2 linked regions of the Pleomorphomonas sp. T1.2MG-36 genome follow. Each later gene encodes a partner of the first gene's protein in a complex. Links are inferred from orthologs where the notes say so. Each region holds a gene or a part of one and is shown on either strand. Other genes may lie near its edges.

Region 1 (4,551 bases):
GCTTGCAGACGAGAAGTCGCTCGTCTCAATCGCCTACCTCTCGACGGTCGGCGTCTATGGCGACCATGCTGGCGCCTGGGTGGACGAGACATCGGAATGCCGGCCGAAGAGCGCACGATCCCTCGCCCGCGTGAAGGCGGAAAACGAGTGGCTGGCATTCGGCGAAACCATCGGCGCCTCGGTGGCCGTGCTGCGCCTGTCCGGCATCTACGGCCCTGGCCGCAACGGGCTTGTCAACCTCGCGGAAGGCAGCGCTCGCCGCCTCGTCAAACCGGGACAGGTGTTCAACCGCATCCATGTCGACGACATCGCCGCCGCCGTCGAGCGGGCCTTCGCGACGGGCGCCAGCGGTCTTTTCAACATAACGGACGACGAGCCGGCACCCCCGCAGGACGTCGTCGCCTACGCCGCCGAGCTGATGGGCGTGGCGCCGCCACCGGAGCAGGACTTCGAGACGGCCGAGCTGTCACCCATGGCCCGCAGCTTCTATGGCGAGAACAAGCGGGTGGCCAATCTCAAGAGCAAGTCCGAACTCGGGCTCGCCTACGCCTATCCGGACTACCGGACCGCCTTCTCGCGCATGTGGGCCGAGGGAAGCTGGCGATAGAGTTTTCCGGCTAACTCCGGTTCGCCGGAAAACTCCATCTCATTGTTAAGACGCAGGTCCGGCCGCAAAACCGGTAGCCACTTTTGCTGGGCCTGCTCTAAACGGCAAACCGCCCTGCTGCCTTGGGCAACAGGGCGGTTCCCATGATGGATCCAAGCGGCGATCAGGCGAGCGTTGCCGCCGCCTTCTGCAGCTTGTTGGCCGCGTCGTCGATCGACTGCGTCGAGCTGCTGATATCGGCCAGCGCCTTGGCGATTTCCTCGACGCCGTTCGCGGCGGTGTGCATGCTGCCGGACATGTTCTGCGTCACGGCAGCCTGTTCTTCAACGGCGGCGGCGATCGACGAGGATATGTCGTTGATGCGGGTGATGATGGAGGTGATTCCGTCGATGGACTGCACCGCCTTGGACGAGATGGTCTGCACCGCCGCGATTTCGCTGGCGATCTCGTCGGTGGCCTTCGACGTCTGGGCGGCGAGCTGCTTCACCTCCTGCGCGACGACGGCGAATCCCTTGCCCATCTCGCCGGCCCGCGCCGCCTCAATGGTGGCATTGAGGGCGAGAAGGTTGGTCTGACCGGCGATGGTGTTGATGAGCTCGACCACTTGGTCGATCTTCTGGGCCGCCGTCGCGAGACCGGACACGACCTTGGTCGCGGTATCGGCCTGCGTCACGGCATCCTGCGAGACCGATAGCGCAACGCTCACCTGGCGGCTGATTTCGCCGACCGAAGAGACGAGTTCCTCAGCGCCGGCGGCAACCGCCTGCACGTTCGAAGCAGTGACCCCCGCCGTCGAGTTGGCGCCCGCCGCCTCGGCGTTCGAGCGGGCGATCATATCGGCCACCTCGGCGAGTTCGCGGTTGATTTCGGTCTGGGCGGCCTGCCGCTTGCGCCGCCGCTCCATGACGGCAGTGATGTCGGTTGCAAACTTGGTGACGCGAACAAGCCGGCCGGCACCATCGAAGATCGGATTGTAGGTCGCCTGCAGGAAGACGTCCCGGTTTCCCTTGCCGACACGATGGAACTCGTCCGACTTGAACTGTCCGGCGCGGAGATCGTCCCAGAACTTCTTGTAGGCCGGACTGTTGCGCTCCTCGGGCGTGACGAACATCGAGTGGTGCTTGCCGACGATTTCGGAGGGCTTGTAGCCGAGCGCCTTTTCGAAGTTCTCGTTGGCCTCGATGATCGTGCCGTCGGGCTCAAAGGAAATCACGGCCTGGGCGCGGTTGATGGCGGCGATCTGCCCCTGAACCTTCACGTCCTCCAGCTTGCGATCGGTGACGTCGGTGGCGAACTTGACGACGCGGTAGACCTTGCCGGACTTGTCGATCAGCGGATTGTAGGTACCCTGAATCCAGGCGGAGCGCCCGCCCTTGGCAATACGGCGGAACTCGGCCGACATGTACCGGCCAGCCTGCAGATCGCGCCAGAAGGCAGCGTAGGCCGGGCTCTGCACCTCGGTGGGGTCGACGAACATCGAATGGTGCTTGCCGACGATCTCGGCAAGTTCGTAGCCCATGACCTTCAGAAAATTGGCGTTGGCAGTGATGATCTTACCGGCCGTGTCGAATTCGATGACCGCCAGGGAGCGGTCGAGAGCGGCAAGCACCGCAGCTTCGTGATTTGAAAAGGGCCACATGATCTTCGTTCCTACCCTATATGCCGACCTGCATCGCCAACCATTCCCCTTCGGAAGACGAAGGAACCACGCATGGCACATGCAACGATAACGGCCCAGAAACTCTGCGGTCCGGCGACCGCTACGTCATCCATTCCCTTCAGTTAATTGGTTACTGATTTACGGGAAGTTTATGCCTTGCGGAATCATCGCTAGTAAAAACTCTACTCTTGGCTGCATATTCTTGATCGGCCGCACGCCAAGTGCAACCAAGTCTATCGTAAGATACCTGCACAACGGACTGACCATCGGCAACGGCAACGGCAACGGATGCCGCCGGCCGCGTCCCGCCCACCGCAAGCCTGTTCGGCGCCATGGGACTGGCGTCCGTTCGTGGAGCCGTATAAGAAATGGGCGCATTTCAATCGTGGTGCCCCCAATGCTGAAAGCTCGCGTCATCCCCTGTCTCGACGTCAAGGACGGCCGGGTGGTCAAGGGGGTCAACTTCGTCGACCTCATCGACGCCGGCGATCCGGTCGAGGCCGCCGCCGCCTATGACGCGGCCGGCGCCGACGAACTCTGCTTCCTGGACATCACCGCCAGCCACGAGAATCGCGGCACCATCCTAGATGTGGTGCGGCGCACGGCCGAGCGCTGCTTCATGCCGGTGACGGTGGGCGGTGGGGTTCGGTCGGTCGAGGATATTCGCGAACTGCTGCTTGCCGGCGCCGACAAGGCGTCCATCATGTCGGCCGCCGTCCGCGACCGCGACCTCGTTCGTCGCGCGTCGGAGAAGTTCGGCAACCAGTGCATCGTCGTTGCCATCGACGCCAAGCGCGTGTCCTCGGACGGCAAGTCGCGCTGGGAAGTGTTCACCCATGGCGGGCGGCAGGCAACCGGCATCGATGCCGTCGAATACGCGCAGGAAGTGGTCTCGCTCGGCGCCGGAGAGATCCTGCTGACCTCGATGGACCGCGACGGCACCAAGATCGGCTTCGACCTCGAGCTGACCCGCACCATCGCCGACGCGGTATCGGTGCCGGTCATCGCTTCGGGCGGTGTCGGCACCCTGGACCATCTCGTCGAGGGGATTCGGGACGGCCACGCCGGAGCGGTGCTCGCGGCGTCGATCTTCCACTTCGGCACTTTCACCATCGGCGAGGCCAAGGCGCATCTCGCCGCGGCCGGCGTTCCCGTCCGCCTCCAGGGATGATCGGCATGGCTGACAGCACCTTCACACTTTCCGATCTCGAGACGATCGTCGCCGATCGGCTGAAGAACGGCGACGCCACCTCCTACACGCGCAAGCTGGCCGAGAAGGGCATCGCCAAGGCGGCCCAGAAACTGGGCGAGGAAGCGGTGGAAAGCGTGATCGCCGCCGTGACCGGCGACGCCGACGCGCTGACCTACGAAAGCGCCGACCTCCTCTATCATCTCGTCGTTGTGCTGGCGCTGAAGGGCGTGCCTCTCGACGACGTGCTCGCCGAGCTCAAACGCCGCACGGCGCAGTCCGGCCTGCAGGAAAAGGCCAGCCGCCCGGCCGACTGACCTCTCGACCATGGCATGCCGGCCGAGGCCGGCGGCCGATTGCCGCCATGTATCCGAGATCAGCGGATCGCCCGAGGCGATCCGGAGATGGTGACGAATGGAACAGTTCGTGCGGAAAGCGCTGTCGCCCTACGAAGTCTACACCCGCGCCGACTGGGCCGTGCTCAGGGCCGGCATGCCGCTGACGCTGACGCTCGACGACGTCATCCGCCTGCGCTCGCTCAACGACCCGGTGCAGCTCGACGAGGTGTCGGACATCTTCCTACCGCTGTCGCGGTTGCTGTCGCTCTACGTCGAATCGGCGCAAATGCTGCACTCGTCCACGCGCCGTTTCTTCGGCCGCTCGGACGCCAAGAAGCCCTTCATCATCGGCATCGCGGGCTCCGTGGCCGTCGGCAAGTCGACGACGGCGCGCATTCTGCGGGCGATGATGTCGCGCTGGCCATCGTCGCCTAAGGTCGACCTCGTCACCACCGACGGCTTCCTGTTTCCGAACGCCGTGCTGCGCGAGGAGGGCCTGATGGAGAAGAAGGGCTTTCCCGAAAGCTACGACCGGGCCGCTCTCCTCTCCTTCCTGACCGACATCAAGGCCGGCAAGCCGAACGTCTGGGCGCCGGTCTACTCCCACCTCGTCTACGACATCGTCCAGGACGAGCGCATCGTCGTCGACCAGCCCGACATTTTGATCCTCGAGGGGCTCAACGTCCTGCAGACCGGCAAACTGCCGCGCGACGGGCGGGCCATTCCCTTCGTCTCCGACTTCTTCGATTTCTCGATC
Region 2 (4,012 bases), on another replicon or contig:
GGCGCCGTCAAGTCGCGAGTCATTTGGCGTTTCCATTTCTTCCCACCCCTGATAGAAGCCGGTTATTCCCGCCGAAGGAGTGACAGCGAGCCATGCGCACGGCCAGCCTCAGCCGCTCGACCCGCGAAACCGAGATCTCCGTCCGCCTCGACCTCGATGGTCGCGGAGACGCCGATATCTCCACCGGCGTGGGCTTCTTCGATCACATGCTCACCCAGATTGCCCGCCATGGCCTGATCGATCTCGAGGTCAAGGCGAAGGGCGATCTTCACATCGACGATCACCATACCGTCGAAGACGTTGGCATCGCGCTCGGACAATGCTTCCGCAAGGCGCTCGGCGACAAGGCCGGCATCACCCGTTACGCCGATGTGACGCTGCCGCTCGACGAAGCGCTGTCCCGTGTCGTGGTCGACATCTCCGGTCGTCCGTATCTGGTGTTCCGCACGGCTTTCCATGCGGCCAAGATCGGCAGTTTCGATACCCAGCTCGTCGAGGAGTGGTTCCGCGCCTTCACCATGCAGGCCGGCCTGACGCTGCACGTCGAGACCTTCTACGGCTCGAACGATCATCATATCGCCGAAAGCTGCTTCAAGGCGTTGGCTAGAGCCTTGCGGCTCGCCGTCGCCGTCGATCCGGCCCAGGGTGGCCGCGTGCCGTCCACCAAGGGCGTGCTGGAAGCCTGACGGAGGCATTCATGGCCATCTTCAGCGTTCATCTGCCGGACAAGGCCGAGCCGGACCTCGTTGCGGAGCGCATGGTGTTCGTCCGCGACGGTTTCGCCATCTGGGCGATGCTGTTCGGGCCGTTGTGGTTCCTGCGCCACCGTGAATGGCTCGGGCTCGTCGGCTGGTTCGTGCTGTCTGTCCTGATCACGCTCTCCGAGCGCTGGCTGGGACCCGTCACCACCGGAGGCTTCGAGCTTATCCTGGCGATTGCCACGGGCGTCGTCGCCAACGACGTCCGCCGCCTGTCGCTGCGGCTGCGCGGCTTTCGCGAGGCCGGAGTCGTCGAGGGAGAAAGCCGCGATTCGGCCGAGCGGCGGTTCTTCGACGCCTGGCTTGTCCTGCCGCGGCCGGCGCCGACGCTTCCGCCCGTCCTTCACCCGGCGAGAAGCGTTCCGCCGGGTGTCCTCGGCCTCTTTCCCGAAAGCGGAGCGCGACCATGACCGTCGCCATCATCGATTATGGATCCGGCAACCTGAGGTCTGCGGCCAAGGCTTTTGAGCGGGCGGCTCGCGATGGCAGCGGCGATACCATCGTCGTCACCTCCGATCCCGATGTCGTTCGCGCTGCCGAGCGGGTGGTACTGCCGGGTGTCGGCGCCTTCGCCGACTGCAAGGCGGGCCTTGCCGCTGTTCCCGGCATGATCGAGGCGCTGACCGAAACCGTCATGCGGAAAGGTCGGCCTTTCCTCGGTATCTGCGTCGGCATGCAGCTGATGGCGCGGCGCGGCCTCGAAAAGACGATCACGGAAGGACTTGGCTGGATCGACGGCGATGTCGAGCCGATCTCGCCCGGGGATCCGTCGCTCAAGGTGCCGCACATGGGCTGGAACACCTTGGATCTTGTCCGTCCCCATGCCCTTCTCGAGGGATTGCCCACCGGCGAGAAAGGCCTGCACGCCTATTTCGTCCACAGCTATCACATGACGCTTCGCGAGACCGATGCCCTGGTCGCCGTCGCAGATTACGGCGGGCCGGTTACGGCCATGATCGGTCGCGACAATATCGCCGGCACGCAGTTCCACCCCGAGAAGAGCCAGGCGCTCGGTCTCGGTCTCATTGCCAACTTCCTGAGGTGGCGCCCGTGATTCTCTATCCCGCCATCGACCTCAAGGACGGTGCCTGCGTTCGCCTGAAGCTCGGCGACATGAATGCCGCCACCGTCTACAATTCCGATCCGGCCGCCCAGGCGCGTGCCTTCCACGACATCGGCTTTCCGTGGCTGCATGTCGTCGATCTCAACGGTGCCTTTGCCGGCCGCTCGGTCAACGGCGCGGCGGTCGATGCCATCCTTGAGGCGGTGGCGCCGGGCATGCGAGTCCAGCTTGGCGGTGGCATCCGCGACATGGCCGCCATCGAAGCCTGGCTCGGCAAGGGCATCTCCCGTGTCATTCTCGGCACGGTGGCCCTGCGCGATCCGGATCTGGTGAAGGCGGCGGCGAAGGCCTTTCCCGGCCGCGTGGTGGTCGGCATCGACGCGCGCGGCGGCAAGGTCGCCGTCGAGGGATGGGCGGAAAGCGCCGAGTTGACCGCCACCGAACTGGCCCGTCGTTTCGAGGATGCCGGCGTCGCCGCCATCGTCTACACAGACATCGATCGCGACGGCGTGTTGAAGGGGTTGAATCTTCCCGCGACCCTGGCGCTTGCCCGCGCCGTCTCGATCCCGGTGATCGCCTCGGGCGGCCTGGCCTCCATGGACGACATCGAGGCGCTCTGCCAGCCGGAGGCGGCGGTGCTCGACGGTGCCATCACGGGCCGGGCGCTCTACGACGGGCGTCTCGATCCGCGTGCCGCGCTCGACCGGCTGGCCAACATCCGCCCGATTGGGGCACCTTCCGGTGCGTGATGATCGCCAGCACCGAATTCAATCAAAATTGAGCTATTTTTGTAAGCGGGTCCTAAGCGAGGCCTGCCATAGTCCGGATATCAGGATTTGTCCGGAGTAAGGCCATGCTGTTGATTGTCGCGATGTCGGGTCTGTTGGGGTTCGTCGCCGGTGTGCGTGTTCGCCTCGTCCCGCTCATCCTGTTGGCGGCAATTGTGGCCTTCGGCTCCGGCGTCGGGGCTTCCGCGCTGGAGTTTCCTGCCTGGAAGATCGCCCTCTCGGTGATTCTTGCCGTGACGGTGTTCGAGTTGGCCGCGTTCGCCGCCCTGTCGGTGCGCGCCGGTCTGTCGCGGACCGCGTCCGGGACTCAGGAGGCCGATGCCAAGTCTGCCCGGCCCACGCGGGCGGGTGCGGCCGCGCTTCGCTGACGCCGATGTCAGGTCCCACACCGGAGCGCTTTCCGCCCCGGTTGTCGGCCTCGCAATCCAGCCATGCGGTCTCGTCGGCGGTTTTTTCCCTGGAATGACTGGAATTTGCAACTCGTTTGCTTCATCTAGGAAGTGAGTGGGTGCTATCACCCTCGCACGTGATCATGCCCGTCGACGCGGTTCGCGTCGGTCGCGGCCGGATATGCACTGGCAGAGGAAGCCGATCTTGAACGCCTTCACGTCGACCGTTGCGACCAGCGCCGATGGCGCACAGGCCTTCCCCATTCCCGACAACGTCTTTGCCGAGACGGTCACGGAAGTACGCCACTACACCGACCGTCTGTTCCGCTTCCGCACCACGCGTCCGGCCAGCTTCCGCTTCCGCTCCGGCGAGTTCGTGATGATCGGCCTCCCCAACGCCGAGCGGCCGGTGTTCCGCGCCTATTCGGTCGCGAGTCCGGCCTGGGACGACGAACTCGAATTCTTCTCGATCAAGGTACCAGGCGGTCCGCTCACGGAATACCTGCAGAAGGTCAAGGTCGGCGACACCATCCTGATGCGCAAGAAGCCGACGGGAACACTGGTCATCGACGCGCTCTTGCCCGGAAAGCGGCTCTATCTCCTGTCGACCGGCACAGGCGTCGCTCCCTTCGCCAGCCTCATCCGCGATCCCGAGGTCTACGAGAAGTTCGACGAGGTGATTCTTGTCCAGACCTGCCGCGAGGTGGCCGAACTCGACTATGCCCGCGAGCTCTACGACGAAGTGGCCAACCACGAGTTCCTCGGTGAGCTCGCCGCCGGCAAGCTTCGCCTCTACGACTCGGCGACGCGCGAACCCCATCCGCGACAGGGCCGCGTCACCGACCTGATCGATTCCGGCAAGCTGTTCTCCGATCTCGGCGTTCCGCCCTTCGATCCAGCGACCGATCGCGCAATGATCTGCGGATCGATGGCGATGATCAAGGATACCAAGGATCGTCTTGAGCATTTCGGCCTCGTCGAGGGTGCCAACAATGCCCCGAACACCTTTGTCGT

The links. Proteins that work in one complex are often made in the same cells at the same time.
Region 2: the proteins of hisF (region 1) and hisH are in contact, whole or in part, in a crystal structure (PDB 6RU0), measured with the Thermotoga maritima proteins. The link is inferred for Pleomorphomonas sp. T1.2MG-36 from one-to-one orthologs. Residues at the interface, in WP_004080486.1 of Thermotoga maritima: Met1, Leu2, Ala3, Arg5, Ser40, Glu41, Asp45, Glu46, Ala70, Glu71, Ile73, Asp74, Ile75, Pro76, Phe77, Asp98, Lys99, Ser122, Gln123, Glu161, Thr195, Leu196, Asn247, Arg249, Glu251; in WP_004080484.1 of Thermotoga maritima: Asn15, Arg18, Arg22, Arg117, Leu118, Pro119, His120, Met121, Gly122, Trp123, Asn124, Asn134, Gly135, Tyr136, Tyr138, Val140, Tyr158, Glu180, Lys181, Ser182, Ser183, Lys184, Ile185.

Annotation. Positions count from the first base shown.
Region 1 is NZ_CATNLY010000012.1:300,395-304,945, forward strand. What follows is about bases 1,696-4,551. They hold hisF (imidazole glycerol phosphate synthase subunit HisF), read left to right. Parts: upstream 1,696-2,664; coding sequence 2,665-3,438; downstream 3,439-4,551. Other genes in these bases: QQZ18_RS08255 (methyl-accepting chemotaxis protein), read right to left, coding at 1,696-2,246; QQZ18_RS08265 (phosphoribosyl-ATP diphosphatase), read left to right, coding at 3,444-3,773; coaA (type I pantothenate kinase), read left to right, coding at 3,871-4,551. Outside these bases: QQZ18_RS08250 (SDR family oxidoreductase), read left to right, coding at 1-607; more of QQZ18_RS08255, read right to left, coding at 771-1,695.
Region 2 is NZ_CATNLY010000045.1:300,147-304,158, forward strand. What follows is about bases 1-2,988. They hold hisH (imidazole glycerol phosphate synthase subunit HisH), read left to right. Parts: upstream 1-1,164; coding sequence 1,165-1,812; downstream 1,813-2,988. Other genes in these bases: queG (tRNA epoxyqueuosine(34) reductase QueG), read left to right, coding at 1-52; hisB (imidazoleglycerol-phosphate dehydratase HisB), read left to right, coding at 93-686; QQZ18_RS19010 (DUF2628 domain-containing protein), read left to right, coding at 698-1,168; hisA (1-(5-phosphoribosyl)-5-[(5-phosphoribosylamino)methylideneamino]imidazole-4-carboxamide isomerase), read left to right, coding at 1,809-2,570; QQZ18_RS19025 (hypothetical protein), read left to right, coding at 2,675-2,977. In the rest of the region: QQZ18_RS19030 (ferredoxin--NADP reductase), read left to right, coding at 3,204-4,012. UniProt on the Escherichia coli protein: IGPS catalyzes the conversion of PRFAR and glutamine to IGP, AICAR and glutamate. The HisH subunit catalyzes the hydrolysis of glutamine to glutamate and ammonia as part of the synthesis of IGP and AICAR.